2 regions of the Rhodococcus jostii RHA1 genome follow, and region 1 is predicted to be linked to the other one. Evidence: riboswitches for the same ligand, from Rfam matches in the RefSeq annotation. Region 1 holds a riboswitch; the other holds the start of a gene.
What was found. Region 1 has a riboswitch for thiamine pyrophosphate ahead of RHA1_RS23940 (3-oxoacyl-ACP reductase). Riboswitches for the same ligand answer to the same signal wherever they lie in the genome.

Region 1 (7,601 bases):
CTTCGCCTGGCTACGCCCCTGCGACGGTGATGCCACTGCAGGAGTCGACCGACGCTTCCTTCCACCGACCCGAGTTGCATGTTCGATGTAGTAGTCGAGAGTCTTGTGGAATTCCCTGGCGTTCTTGACCTTCAGATCGATCTCGTAGTCGACGCCGTCGACAGAGAACGGAATGGTCTCCCCCTTACCGTTCTTGATCGGAGTTCCGTCGATGTCGTCGATGCGTTCGACAACAACTTTCCGCGCCACAGTTCCACTCCTTCATCGTCGATAACCCGGGGAACACTACGTCGAAGTATTGTTCACCTGCCAATCCCCGACGGAGTTTTCGAACTACAGAACGGGGTCCGCCTGATTGGAGCACCCCGTTGTCGGGGTATTCGTCGGACATGACACCGAAGGATTCATCCGGACCGAAGACGACGACCACCCGACAGCGGCGCCCCCGGGCGCGGACAAGGACGTGATGTCCGATCCGGCCGAGGATGACAAGAGTTCGGGCGCCGACTGGAGCGGCGAAGGTGGCGCGACCCCCGAGGGGCCCGCCACCGACACCGACACAGAGGACTAGGTCACCAGGGAATCTGTCCGAGGACCACACCGATCACCAGCATCGACAGCGACACCAGCGCTGCGCGCCACAGCACCTTCTTGTGATGGTCCGCCAGCGGGACACCCGCCAGGGTCACGAGTAGGAGGATGGCCGGGACGAGGGGGCTCTGCATGTGGAACGTCTGGCCGGTGATGGATGCGCGGGCCATCTCGACCGGCTCGATGCCGTACGTGGCCGCCGTCTCGGCGAGCACGGGCATGATGCCGAAGTAGAAGGCGTCGTTGCTCATGAAGAACGTGAACGGCAGGCTCAGGATGCCCGTGATGACGGCCAGGTGCGGTCCGAGCGAGGCCGGGATGATCTCGAGCAGCCACTGCGCCATGGCCTCGACCATTCCGGTGCCCTGGAACACGCCGGTGAGGACAGCGGCGGCGAACACCATCGCGACCACGGAGACGATGCTCGACGAGTGGCGGGTGATCGCTTCCTGCTGTTCCTTGACCCGCGGGAAGTTCACCGTCAGCGCGATCGATGCGGCCACCATGAACAGGACCGGAATCGGCAGCACGTCCATCACGAGCACGACGAGGAGCGCCACGGTCACGAGCGCGTTGAACCACAGCAGCTTCGGGCGCAGCGTGGGCCGCTGGGGGTCGAGACCGTCGACGAAGCCCTGGCCGTTGTCCGATCCGGCATCGCCGGAGCCGCCACCGGTTCGGGGCGCGTCGCCGTTACCCCCGGAGCCGGTCGCGGACCGCCGGAGGCCGGAGCCCGCGGAGACGAGGAGGCGCTCGTCGGTGAGTTCGAGCGTGCCGATGCGGCGGCGTTCGCTGTAGCCCAACTGCACGGCGAACAGCAGCACGACGAGCAGTCCGACCACCAGCGACGGGATCATCGGGACGAACACGTCCGACGGCGAGATACCCAGTGCGGCGGCGGCCCGGACCGTCGGTCCGCCCCAGGGGACGATGTTCATCGCGCCGTTCGCCAGGCCGGCGACCACCGTGAGGACCACGGGGCTGACCTTCAGCTTCATGTACAGCGGCAACAGCGCGGACGTCACGATGATGAACGTCGTGGATCCGTCACCGTCCAGCGACACCACCATCGCGAGCACCGCGGTGCCGACGACGAGCCGCATGGGGTCGTTGCGGACGAGCCGGAGGATGAGTTTCACCAGCGGGTCGAACAGGCCGACGTCGATCATGATTCCGAAGAAGATGATCGCGAAGAACAGCAACGCGGCCGTCGGTGCCAGCGCCTTGATCCCGTCGGTGATCATGTCGCCGATTCCGAGGCCCGCCCCGGCCGCGATGCCGAATGCGACCGGGACGGCGATCAACCCGACCACGGGAGTGGCCCGTTTGGACATGATCAGGAACATGAACACGGCCACCATCAGAAAGCCGAGTGCTACCAGCATTGCCACTCCTCGTCCGAACTCGCGTCGTGGTGTGATCGCGATAACAGCCAGTGTCGGGGGGAGGGACGCTCACAGTCACTGTTGCGTACTTAGAGAAGGTTGTGTTCTTTGTGGTGGCAACTACGGGCGCCCCCGGAGATGGTCGCGCAGAGTCTCTGTCTCATACTCCGCGCGGAACAGCCCCCGCTTCTGCAGGACGGGGATCACCTCGTCGACGAAGTCGGCGAGGCCGTTCGGGTAGAGCGGCGGCATCAGGTTGAAGCCGTCGGCCCCGCCGTCGCGGAACCACGTTTCGATCTCGTCGGCGATCGATTCCGGGGTTCCGATCATGGTGCAGTGCCCGCCGCCGGCCGCCAACGTGCCCAGCAGCGACCGCACGGTGGGACGGTCCTTCTCGATGATCCGCAGGATCGTGTCGTACCGGCCCTGCGGCCCGGTGAACTCCGACAGCTGCGGCAGCGCGGGAACGGGTGCATCCAATTCCCAGGCACTGCAGTCCTGCTGGACGAACATCGACAACTGCGCCAGCGACTGTTCGACGGGCAGGAGCGCGTCGAGTTCCGCCTTCTTCCGTCGGGCCTCCTCGGTGGTGGAGCCGACGTAGGTCACGAGACCGGGCATCACGGTCACCGCGTCGGCGTCGCGGCCTGCCGCGCGGATGCGCCGCTTCACGTCGTCGTAGTAGCTCTGCGCGGCCGTGAGGTCGTAGGCGACGGCGTAGATTCCCTCGGCGCACCGGGCGGCCAGGTCGCGGCCCTGATCGGACGCGCCCGCCTGGAACAGCACGGGACGACCCTGCGGCGAGCGCGGCACGTTCAGCGGACCGTCCACGAGAAAGTGCTTGCCCCGATGCTCGACCGCCTTCACCTCGGCCGGGTCCGCGAAGATGCCGTCCCGGTCGAGTACGAGCGCGTCGGGCCCCCACGAATCCCACAGAGCGAGTGCCACGTCGACGAATTCCGCGGCACGCGAATAGCGTTCGTCGTGCGGCGGCATCTCGTCGAGCCCGTGGTTGCGCGCTTCGGCGTCGAACATCGACGTCACCACGTTCCAGCCGACGCGGCCGCCGCTGATGTGGTCGAGCGACGCCAGCATCCGGGCGGCGTGGAACGGTGTGTAGAACGTAGTGGACACCGTCGTCACCAGTCCGACCCGCTCCGTCGCCCGCGCCATCGCGGACAGCGCGGTGAGCGGTTCGAGGAACCACATGCCTCCGGATGCGGGGTCGCGCACCGAATGCCCGTCCGCGAAGAACACCGCGTCGAGGCAGCCCCGCTCCGCGATCTGCGCCAACTCCTCGTAGTAGGCGATGTCGCAGAGTCGCTCCACCGGGGACGAGGGGTGCCGCCACGCGGCACCGTGGTGCCCGCAGCTGTAGAGGAATGCGTTGAAGTGCAGTTGCCGGGCGTCGGTCATGTCAGTCCTTGACCAGTCCGCCGTCGACGACGAGGTTCTGGCCGGTCACCGACCGCGACCACGGGGACGCGAAGAACAGCACCGCGTCGGCGAATTCGTCCGGGGTGGTGACGCGCTGCAGCGGGGTGCTCGCCGCGATGAGGTCGAACACCTCGTCGGGAGTGGCGGCGCTCGCGTCGGTGGTGCGGAGCAGCCCGCCCGAGACCATGTTGACGGTGATGCCGTCGGGACCGAGGTCGGCGGCGAGGGTGCGGGTCAGCGACAGCGCCGCGGCCTTGGCGGCCGTGTAGTCGTGGTACGGGACGACAGGGTTCTGGAACAGGTTGGTGCCGATGTTCACGATCCGGCCGAACCCGAGCGAACGCATTCCCGGCAGCGCGGCCTGCGTCGTGTGCAATGTCGCCTTCACGCTGCCACGCAGCTGCGAGTCGAAGGACTCCCATGTGATGACGTCCGCCTTGTCGCGTGCGTCGCCGTTGAAGGAGAAGTCGGCGAGCGCGTTGTTGATCACCGTGGTCACCGGGGAACCGAAGTGCTCCTCCGCCGCGGAGAACAGCGCCGCCACCTGTTCGGCGTCGGTGACATCGGCCCGGAGCGCGACCGCACGGTCCGCGCCCAGGGACGCCGCGAGTTCCTCGGCCGCATCCCGGCTGTTCCGGTAGTTCACGATCACCCGCGCGTTCTGCGCCGCGAACGACCGCACGATGGCGGCGCCGAGGCCCCGCCCACCGCCGGTCACCAGGACGATCTGCTTGTCGAGCTGCATGCTGTCACCTTCCGTTCGGTCGGCGACGAGACATCGGATGAGCGCATACGGCCGTCTCCGCGACATCCCTTCGCCGGCATTACCCAGTTCAGGTTCGACGGGTGTGGTCTCAGCCGCCCGGCTCGTCGCCGGGCAGCACCCCGTGTCACTGGCCAACAGTGTAAGCCCCCTCACCGGTTGACCTTTTTCTATTGTGCACAACCTAGTTGTGTGCAACTATTCAGTGGTGACCGACAACCTCGCCCTCGACCGCCAGGTGTGCTTCGCGCTGTACTCGGCTTCCCGCGCCATGACGGCGAGATACCGGTCGATGCTCGACTCGCTGGGAGTGACCTACCCGCAGTACCTCGTGCTGCTGGTGCTCTGGGAACAGGACGGCCGCGGAGTACGTGAGATCTGCGACGCCCTCGAACTCGACACCGGCACGCTGTCGCCACTGCTCAAGCGGCTCGACACCCTGGGCCTGGTCGAACGCCGGCGCTCCTCGGCCGACGAGCGCCGGGTCGGGATCCACCTCACCGAAAAGGGCGCGGCCCTCCGCGCCGCCGCGGAGGGCATCCCCGCGGAACTCGCTCAGTCGACAGGAATGGAGGTCGACGAACTCGTCGCCCTGCGGGACACCCTGTCGCAGCTCACCGAATCGCTCCACCGCTTCAACACCCCTACAGGAGAGAAGAAACCATGAAGATCGTCTACACCGCCGAGGCTCTCGCCACCGGAGAAGGCCGCAACGGCCACGCCCGCACGTCCGACGGCCGGCTCGACCTGAATCTCGCGATCCCCACCGAGATGGGCGGGTCCGGCGACGGCACCAACCCTGAGCAGTTGTTCGCCGCCGGATACGCGGCCTGCTTCCACTCCGCACTCCAGCTGGTCGCCCGTCAGGCGAAGGCGAACGTCGCCGACTCCGCCGTCGGCGCCCGCGTCGGCATCGGCGCCACGGACGGCGGCGGCTTCGGTCTCGCCGTCACCCTCGAGGTCTCCCTCCCCCACCTGCCCCGCGCCGAGGCGCTCGAACTGACCGAGAAGGCACACCAGGTGTGCCCCTACTCCAACGCCACCCGCGGCAACATCGACGTCACCCTCGAGGTCACCGAAGACTGAGAGACCCTCACGGGCGTCGGGTCACCGGAACGTGAACTCGACGCCCGTCAGGTCCTCCGACAGAGACCACAACGCCCCCGCGGTGTGCTCGTCCCGCGACTTCTTGTTGGAGCCCACCACCTTCGGGTGGCCACGCTGCTCGAACAGGCCGTCCGGCCCGATGTAGCTGCCGCCGATCACGTCGGGTGCGGTGGCCGCGTACAGCATCGGCAGCGCCCCCATCTCCGCCGACTGCGCGAAGATCCGGTTGCCGACGGCCATCAGCTTGTCCTGCACCGACTCGGTGTGGGCCTGCAGATTGGTCGACGCGTAACCGGGGTGCGCGGCCACCGCTTTGACGGGTGACCCCGCCGCGGACAGCCTGCGCTGCAACTCGTACGTGAACAGCAGATTCGCGAGCTTCGACTGTCCGTACGCGCTCCAGCGGTTGTACTTGCGGCGTTCCCAGTTGAGGTCGTCGAGGTGAATTGTTCCCGCCTGATGTGCGGCACTCGACATGGTGGCGACCCGGTCGGTGATCTTGTCGAGCAGCAGGCCGGTCAACGCGAAGTGCCCGAGATGGTTTGTGCCGATCTGCATTTCGAATCCGTCGGCGGTCGTGCGCTGCGGCACCGCCATCACGCCGGCGTTGTTCACGAGCACGTCGACGGACTCGACGCCGGCGGCGAACTCGCGCACCGAGGCGAGGTCGGACAGATCGAGGCGGCGCACCTCGGCGTTGTCACCGATCGACCGGGCGACGACCTCCCCCTTGTGGGTGTTACGACAGGCCAGCACGACGTGCGCGCCAGCCTTGCCCAGAGCCCGCGCGGCCACCTCCCCCAGACCACTGTTGGCGCCCGTGACGACGAACGTGCGGCCGCTCTGATCGACGATGTCCGAAGCTGTCCACTTGGTCATGGCGTCAACCCTACGGATCTCGGGACATGGCGTGAACCTTTCACCACGCCTGCGCTCCGACCAGCGGCAGATTGAGGAAACTCGGGCGATCCGGGGACAACGCGACGTGCTGCGGCTTCAGTTGGCTGTCGGCCAGCATCGGTCCGAGCGGCAGGTACCGGGGGACGCTGCCCGCGTACACGTCGACGCGCAGCCGATGCCCCGGTTCGAGGACCGCGTCGGTGGGCACGAAGTTGATATCGACCGGTGTCACTTCACCCGGGACCAGCGGCTGACGGGCGTCCACCGTCAGAGAGTGGTGCGGTTCGGTGTAGTCGCCGTTCGCCGACTTGGTGCTCTTCGAATCGTCCACGGCCCGCATGGAAGCGGTGAGAGCGCCGTTGGTGAGCGGAGTCGACGTGCCGTCCGGTGCGACGTCGTTGAGCGTCACCGCCCAGAATCCGTCCGGGGCGTCGAGCACGGTTTCGAGGTGCAGATTGACCGGACCCGACAGCTCGGTCGGCTGCGTGACCGGGGCACTGGTGAACGTCAGTCCCTCGGCCTCGGCGAACCGGGAGTCCTTGCTGCACACCGATCCGAAGACGACGGCCGCGCCTGCGGTGCCCTGCGCGCCGTCGCGGGAACAGAGCCCGCGAAGTCCGGGTGCGACGGTGAGCTGTGCCGCGTCGCCGGGTTTCGCCGACACCAGGCTGCCGTCGTGGGCGGCGTGCCCGGCGGTGCCGCTGGAGACACCCGACAGGTACATCCGCTGGTAGTCGACACCCGCCCGCGGGAACTGATCGGTGGTGGTCCAGCCGTTGCCCTGCTGATACAGCGTGACCGGACCGTACTCGTCGATGCCGTTGTCGATGCCCTTCAGCCACTTGTCGAACCAGGCGCGTTCGAGGACGTCGAGTCGCGGCGGGGCACCCTGCTCACCGAAGCCGCCCCCGAACGAGATGTGGTAGGCGTCGCTCATGATCAGCTGCTTCTCCCCGGCGGGCAGCGGGATGTCGTTGTAGACCCGCGGCTCGCTGTTCGCGAAGATGTCGTGCCACGCGCCGTAGAGCATCGTCGGCACCTCGATGTTCGCGGCCTGCGCCTTCCGCTCCTCGTAGAACTGGCCGTCCTGCGCCACCCGCAGCGTGCCAGGGTCGAGACCGTTGATGTCCGGCGCGGTCATGGCCTCGATCAGCGCGGGGAAGAGCGTCAGCGGATCCCGCAACCGATCCTGCAGCCACCGCTGGTCGAAACGCCCCTGCGCGATGGCCTGGATGTCGGGAACGAACTTGAGACCGTTGACCAGCGACAGCCACAGCGGCATGAATCCCACACCGAGACCACCGCCCGTTCCGACGATGTCGCGGAGCAGATCGTTGCCCGGTTCGGTCGGGAAGATGGCCTTCAATGCCGGCGGCTGATGCCCCGCGGCCTGCAGCGAGTTGATTCCCGAATAGGAC
Region 2 (7,601 bases), 3.5 Mb from region 1:
AGCGCCCGGCGTCCGGGTGATTCGGCGACGTGCGGGATCACCGCCGCCTACTCGGGCGTCATCACCTGGTGGGTGCAGCAGCGGTCGGGCACCGGCGACCCGTGCGACGGAGCGCGTACCCTCGCCGAACTGACCCTGCAACGCAACCAGTAGCGGCCGAAATTCGCTCGCGGTGGCCCCGACCTCGCTGTTAGCGTCGAAGGACTACCGATCGAGCCGACCAGAGGACCCTTGCCGTGACCGCCACCGAGACGGCTGTGACTCGCCGGTTCGGGCCCCTGATCCTCCTGAACCTCGCGACGCTGTTCTCGTCCACCGGCAACGGCATCGCGATCGTCGTGCTGCCCTGGCTCGTGCTCGAGAGGACAGGTCGCGCGTCCGACGCCGCGATCGTCGCGGGCGCGGCCACCCTTCCGCTGCTGGTGTCGAGCCTGTTCGCGGGCACGTTCGTCGACCTGTTCGGACGTCGTCGCACGTCGATGATCTCCGACTGCCTGTCCGCCCTGTCCGTGGCGGCCATCCCGGTGATCGCGAACACGACGGGCCTCACCGTCACGGTGATCGCCGTCCTCGCCGCGATCGGCGCCGCGTTCGATCCGGCCGGAATTGCGGCGCGGGAGTCGATGCTGCCGGCCGCCACGAAGTCCGCGGGCTGGTCACTCGACCGGATGAACAGCCTCTACGAGGCCAACTACAACGTGGCGTATCTCGTCGGACCGGGCATCGGCGGTGTCCTCATCGCGACGGTGGGTGCGGTGAACACGTTGTGGGTCACCGCCGTCGGCTTCGTGCTGTCCGTGGTGACCATCGCGTTCCTGCGACTGGAGAACGCCGGCAGACCCGACACCTCCACGCGCCCGACGTCCATCTGGCACGGCACGCTCGAGGGCCTGAAGTTCGTGTGGCACAACCGGCTCCTGCGCACGATCGCTCTCGTCGACATGGCGGTGGTCGCGCTGTACATGCCCGTCGAGTCGGTGGTGTTCCCGGTGTACTTCACCGAACTCGACAAGCCCGCGCAACTGGGTTCGGTGCTGATGGCACTCAGTATCGGCGGTGTGGTGGGTGCCCTCGCGTACGGACCGCTCGCGCCGTACGTGTCGCGCAGGATGCTGATGGTGGTGGCGGTGACGGTGCTGGGCGCGGCCATGGTCGCGATGGCGTTCCTGCCGCCGCTGTGGGCGATTCTGGCGCTGGCCCTCCTCCAGGGTCTCGTGTTCGGTCCGGTCGGCCCGATCGCCAACTACGCCATGCAAACTCGCAGTCCGGAGCACATGCGGGGGCGCGTCACCGGGGTCATGACGTCCACCGCGTACGCCGCGGGTCCGCTGGGTTACCTGCTGGCCGGTCCGCTCCTCGACAAGTGGGGAATTCAGCCGACGTTCTTCGTGCTCGCGATCCCGGTCCTGATCATCGGGCTGGCCTGCTTCGCGCTGCCCGTTCTGAAGGAACTGGACGACAAGGTGCCCGTCAGTTGAAGCCCATGACGTCGTTGCCCCAGGCGATCCGCATCTCGTGGTCGGGGTCCTTCACGAGGGTGTCCGCGCCGTCGATCAGCAACGTCGAGCGGTTCTCCTCGTCGTAGGGGGCCCAGTGTTTGGACCCGTCCAGCGCGGCGGGGACACCGTGTCGCGCGAACGCGAGCCACCGGCGCTGGATCCGGCCCGACACCTCGAGCGCCGTCTTCCGGCCGCCGAGCCAGAACGTCGGGTCGATGTTGAGGGTGTCGAAATTGCCGAAGACGTACGGGAGTTCGGTGGCGTGGCCGGCTCCGATGCGCGCGGCCTTGAGCATCGGCGTGGCCTGATCGAACCGGTACATCCAGGTCGGCGAGTGCCTGCTGTGGGCGTCGGCCACCCACAGGGCGGGCATCCGGAACGCGGCGTCCCGCGACATCGCGAGCGCGCCCTTCGGCTTTCCGCGGTCCGGGTACGCCGACAGGATGTCGGCGAGGCGGGCGGCGGGCAGTTCGGGGTGATCGGCCGCGATCGCCCTCAGCATCTCCTGCACCGAATCCGACGTGACCGGCAGCAGAGGCGATTTCATGAACTTGAAGATCGACGACTCGTCCTTGTTGGAACCGATGATGAGAGGGATGCGGTGGGAGTGGCCCTTCTGGAACGCGGCCACCGGATAGCGGGGCAGGAAGTCGCGGTCCACCACGGGCGCCATGGCGAGCGTGCCCGGAATCCTCGTCGGCACCTCGTTGACGAGTGTGTCGCTGGCCTCTATCACCGTGCGGTACGGAAGGTGCAGCAGTGTGTCGATCTGCGCGGGTTCCACCTCGAGGATGTCGAGGAACTGTTTCGCGACGGTGGCCGCCCGCTCGCTCCCGTAGACCGACGTGGCGGGCGGGCTCTGGGCGATCGCGCGGTGGAAGAGCCCCTCCGCGCTCGGACACGTCATCAGCGTGGTGATCGATCCAGCCCCGGACGACTCCCCGAACACCGTCACCTCGTCCGGGTCACCGCCGAACGACGCGATGTTGTCGCGCACCCATTCGAGGGCCGCGACCTGGTCACGCAGCCCGCAGTTGGTCTCGAACACCCGCTCGGCCGTCGAGAACGACGACAGGTCGAGGAAGCCGAGCGCTCCCACCCGGTAGTTGAACGAGACCAGCACGACGTCGCCGAGAGTAGACAGGATGCGCCCGTTGTAGATGCCCTGAGCTGCTGTTCCCAGGCAGTAGGCACCGCCGTGGATCCACACCATCACCGGCCGCGGGGTGCCGTCGGGTTTCGGGGCCCAGACGTTGACGGACAGGCAGTCCTCGTCCATCTCGAGTCCGGCATCGATGGGGACGGCGGTGCCGTGCCCCTGCGGCGCCATCGGGCCGAAGTCGACGCAGTCGCGCACACCGTCCCACGGTGTGGGCGGGGCCGGGGCGCGGAACCGCAGATCGCCGACGGGGGCCGCGGCGAACGGAATGCCCTTCCACGCGTAGACGTCGCCCTCGGGGTAGCCACGCACCTCACCGTCCCGGGCGCGGACGACGAGCGTGTCGCCGGACTTGTCGACCTCCACGGACGAATCTCCTCACGCAGCACGTTCCGGGAATCTCTCGCCAAACTACCAACGATGAGTAGGCAGTACCGATCGAACGCGACATAGATCAACAGTGCGCTAACATTCCCGCGTGGCCGCATGGACCGATTCCGGGGGCAAGAGCCTCCTCGACTACCCGCGCCCGTCCGTGGCGGTCGACGTCGCCGTCCTCACCGTCGACGGCCCGGAACTGAAAGTTCTTGTGGTTCCGGATCGTTCGGGCCGGCTCGCCCTCCCCGGCACGTTTCTCCACGAGGGTGAGCGACTGCGGGACGCCGCCGAGCGGTGCCTGCGGATCAAGGCCGGCCTGACGGGCACCGAATTCCATCAGCTGGCGATGCTGGACGATCCCGGCCGCGACGATCGCGGGTGGGTGCTGTCGATGACGCACGGCGCCGCGCTGCCCCGCACGGCGCTCCCCCGCGACACGATGTTGATCACCGTCGACGACGACCGGGTGACGCAGGACCTGGCGTTCGACCACGCGGACGGCGTCACCCTCGCCGTCGCCGACCTGAGAGAGCGATACGCGCGGGCCGTCGACCCGTCCGGCCTGGCCGGCGACACGTTCACGGTGCTCGAACTCCGCCGGGTGTACGAGGTGGTGTTCGGGCGTCCCCTGCCGAAGGACTCGTTCCGCCGGCACCTGATGCCGGCCCTCGAGAACACCGGTGACATGGCCGTCGTCGGGACCGGCCGGCCCGCGGAGATCTACCGGCGCGGACCCGCACCCCTTCCGCCGAGCGCGGCCGCGTTCCTCGCCGGCTGAGCCCCTCCACCGACCCGGGCCTTTCCGCCCGCGGCAGGGCCGGTGCTAGGGTCGGCTTGTTCTGACACGGGGTGCTCCGCACGGGCGGGGCTGAGAACACACCCGGGAACCTGCTCAGGTAATGCTGACGAAGGGATGTCAACGTTGTGAATAGCTCTGTCCAAGATGCTGCCGGCGCCGGCCAGCACGCCCGATTCACGGACCACTTGTGGGACCGGACCAAGGTGCTGCGCGAGGCGATCGACGAACTCGAGTTCCTGCGCCGCCTCGGCGACGGAACGCTGCCGCTGGACGTGTTCCGCACGTACATCGAGCAGGATTTCCTGTACCTGACCGGGTACGCGAAGGCCCTCTCACTGGTGGCCGCGCACGCGCCGGGCCCGGTCGAGGCCGGCTTCTGGGCGGGTTCGGCCGCCGAGGCCGCCACGGTCGAGGCCACGCTGCACCAGAATCTGCTGACCAGCGGACAACTCCCCGAGTCGGACGTGGAGCCGCTGCATTCGCCGGCCTGCCTCGGGTACATCTCCTACCTGACGGCCGTCGCCGCCACCGAGCCGTACGCGGTGGCCGCCGCGGCGGTGCTGCCCTGCTTCTGGATCTACGCCGACGTCGGGCACCGGCTCGCGGCGAGCGCCCGCGAGGTGCTTTCCGCCGACCCGTCGCACCCGTACGCACAGTGGGTGACCACCTACGACGCGGAGGAGTTCCACGCCGCCGTCGCGAGGGCCCGCGAACTCGTGGATGCCGCGGCCGAGGCCGCGACCGACGCCCAGCGCGAGGCGATGACGGAGGCGTTCGTGATCGCCAGCCGCTACGAACTCATGTTCTGGGACACCGCTCTCAACAAGCAGGAATGGCCGGCGTCGTGACACTCTTCTCTCGTACCAAGCGCGCTGCCACCGCAGCCATCGTCCTGGTCTCCGCCCTGTCGCTGCTCACCGGTTGCGCCGGTGACTCGCAGTCCGGCGACACCATCCGGTTCGCACTCGACTGGACACCGAACACCAACCACACCGGCCTGTTCGTCGCCCAGCAGGAAGGCTGGTTCGCGGACGCCGGCCTCGATGTGCAGGTGCTGCCCTACAACGACACCTCGCCCGACACCCTGGTCGACGCCGGTAACGCGGAGTTCGGGGTGAGCTTCCAGAGTTCCGCGACGTTCTCGAAGGCCGCGGGCGCACAGACCACGTCGGTGATGGCTCCGCTGCAGCACTGGGCGACGGGCATCGCGGTGAAGGCGGATCGCGCCGACATCACCCGCCCCCGGGATCTGGACGGCAAGATCTACGCCGGGTTCGCGGATCCGGACGGCGAGGAGACGCTGAAGCAGATCATCCGGAACGACGGCGGCAAGGGCGAATTCACCACCGTCACGCTCGGCACCTCGGCGTACGAGGCCGTGTACTCCGGCACCGCCGACTTCACCGTCTCGTTCTTCGGCTGGGAGGGCATCGAGGCCGAGCACCAGGGCACCCCGATGCGCTACTTCCACTACACCGACTACGGCTTCCCGGATGCGTACGCGCTCGTCATCGAGGGCAACGAGCAATGGATGGCCGACCATCCCGAGCAGGCCCGCAAGTTCGTCCAGGCCCTGCAGCGCGGATACCAGTTCGCCGCCGACCGGCCGGACGAGGCCGCGCAGATCCTGATCGACGCCAACCCCGGCGCCTTCACCGACGAGTCCCTCGTGCGGGAGAGCCAGCAGATGCTGTCCTCCGAGTACATGAAGGACAGTTCCGGCAAGGTCGGGACCCAGACGGCCGAGCAGTGGGCGGGGTACTCCGGTTTCCTGTTCAAGCACGGCCTGCTCACCGGCCCCGACGGGGCACCGCTGACCACGGAACCCGACTGGTCGACGTATTTCACCAATGAGTACCTCACTCAGCCCTGACCCGAGTCTGCGCACTACGGCCCCGGGCACCTCCCCGCTGCTGCGGCGGGTGCTGCCCGCGGTCGTGGTCGTGGCACTGCTGGTCGTCGCGTGGCAGGTGTACGTGACGGTCAGCGATATCCGGCCGCAGGTGCTGCCGTCGCCGCTGCGGGTGGTCCAGCAGGGTTGGCGGGCGCGGGACGCCATCTCCGGTCACGCCTCCGCGACACTGCAGGTGACGCTGATCGGGTTCGCCGTCTCCCTGCTCTTCGCGTGGGCCCTCGCGGTGCTCGTGGACTTCTCCCCGTGGCTGCGACGCGCGTTCGTTCCACTGTTCGTCGTGTCGCAGACGCTGCCGATCATCGCGATCGCGCCGCTGATGATCATCTGGTTCGGATTCGGTCTGCTGCCGAAGATTCTCGTGATCGCCCTCGCCACGTTCTTCCCGATGACGATCGGACTGATCGAGGGTTTCGCCGCGGCCGACCGGGAGGCGGGCGCGTTGTTGCGCAGCATGGGCGCCTCACGGTGGCAGGAATTCCGCTACGTGCGGCTTCCGTCGGCGATCCCCCGGTTCTTCACGGCCCTGCGCATCGGCATCACGTACGCCGTGGTGGGTGCCGTGTTCGCCGAATACGTCGGGGCCACGTCCGGTCTCGGCATCTACATGGCGACGCAGAAGAACTCCTTCCGCACCGACCTCGTGCTGGCGGCGGTGCTCGTGACCGCCGTGATCAGCGTCAGCCTCTACCTGCTCACCTTCGCGGTCGAGCGTGTCGTCGCCCCGTGGATCAAGAACGAGAGGGCCCGGCATGAGTGAGACCGCGCGCGTCGCACTGTCCGGCCTGAGCAAGGGATTCCCGGTCCGCGGCGGCATCCGGCCCGTCCTCGACGACGTCTCGTTCACCGTCGAACCGGGTGAGTTCGTGTCGGTGATCGGCCCCAGCGGGTGCGGGAAGAGCACCGCGTTCTCCATGCTCGCCGGTCTCGACCAACCCGACTCCGGCACCGTCACGATCGGCGGCGAACCGGTGCGTCCCGCGGGGAGAGGCCCCGCGAAATGCGCGTACATGCCGCAGAAGGACCTGCTGTTCCCGTGGCGCACCGTCCTCGACAACACCACCCTCGGACTCGAGGTGCAGGGCGTGCCCCGGAAACAGGCGCGGGACAAGGCCCGGGAATTATTCTCCGTGTTCGGTCTCGGCGGGTTCGAGGACGCCCGTCCCAGCCAGCTGTCCGGCGGGATGCGGCAACGGGCCGCGATGCTGCGGACCGTCGTCCAGGACCGTCCGGTGCTGCTGCTCGACGAGCCGTTCGGCGCCCTGGATTCGTTGACCCGCACCGAGATGCAGACCTGGCTGCAGGATGTGTGGCAGCGCTACCGGTGGACCGTCCTGATGATCACCCACGACATCCGGGAGGCCGTCTACCTGTCGGACCGGGTGGTCGTGCTGTCCGCGCGGCCCGCCACCGTGCGGCGCGAGGTGACGGTGGGACTGCCCCGTCCCCGCGAACTGTCGATGATGACGTCGCCCGAGTTCGCGGACGTCGAACACGAACTGCTCGGGGTGCTCCACGAGGAGTCGCGGCGAGCACTCGTCGAGCAGGAGTCGGCCCGGCACTGAAACAGGCCGCGCCTCAGAGCAATGCCGCCTCGAGCTCACCCAGAGCAGTCTCGAGATAGAAGAGGATGCGCTGCAGGCTCGGCACCGACCGACGGCACCCGATGACACCGAAATCGAGGTTGCCGCCGTTTGTGGTGAGCGTGATGTTGAGTGCCTGCCCGTCCAGCACCACCGACGTCGGGTAGATGCCGTCCAGCCGGGACCCGTTCCAGTACATGGTCTTCCGCGGTCCCGGGACGTTGGAGATGATCACGTTGAACGGCGGCGGCGTGAAGCGGACGAACCCCGG

Region 2: another riboswitch for thiamine pyrophosphate. It lies ahead of RHA1_RS07770 (TenA family protein); the one in region 1 lies ahead of RHA1_RS23940 (3-oxoacyl-ACP reductase).

Annotation. Positions count from the first base shown of each region.
Region 1 is NC_008268.1:5,162,871-5,170,471, reverse strand. It holds gene RHA1_RS23960 (histone-like nucleoid-structuring protein Lsr2) at 1-249, opposite strand, end outside; partial or broken gene RHA1_RS23955 (hypothetical protein) at 390-571, shown strand; gene RHA1_RS23950 (CitMHS family transporter) at 573-1,976, opposite strand; gene RHA1_RS23945 (LLM class flavin-dependent oxidoreductase) at 2,097-3,392, opposite strand; gene RHA1_RS23940 (3-oxoacyl-ACP reductase) at 3,394-4,158, opposite strand; TPP riboswitch at 4,207-4,311, opposite strand; gene RHA1_RS23935 (MarR family winged helix-turn-helix transcriptional regulator) at 4,385-4,843, shown strand; gene RHA1_RS23930 (organic hydroperoxide resistance protein) at 4,840-5,262, shown strand; gene RHA1_RS23925 (oxidoreductase) at 5,284-6,162, opposite strand; gene RHA1_RS23920 (CocE/NonD family hydrolase) at 6,203-7,601, opposite strand, start outside.
Region 2 is NC_008268.1:1,679,111-1,686,711, forward strand. It holds gene RHA1_RS07750 (DUF3558 domain-containing protein) at 1-153, shown strand, start outside; gene RHA1_RS07755 (MFS transporter) at 237-1,478, shown strand; gene RHA1_RS07760 (carboxylesterase/lipase family protein) at 1,471-3,024, opposite strand; gene RHA1_RS07765 (NUDIX hydrolase) at 3,137-3,814, shown strand; TPP riboswitch at 3,872-3,967, shown strand; gene RHA1_RS07770 (TenA family protein) at 3,961-4,683, shown strand; gene RHA1_RS07775 (ABC transporter substrate-binding protein) at 4,668-5,708, shown strand; gene RHA1_RS07780 (ABC transporter permease) at 5,686-6,507, shown strand; gene RHA1_RS07785 (ABC transporter ATP-binding protein) at 6,500-7,312, shown strand; gene RHA1_RS07790 (WS/DGAT/MGAT family O-acyltransferase) at 7,326-7,601, opposite strand, start outside.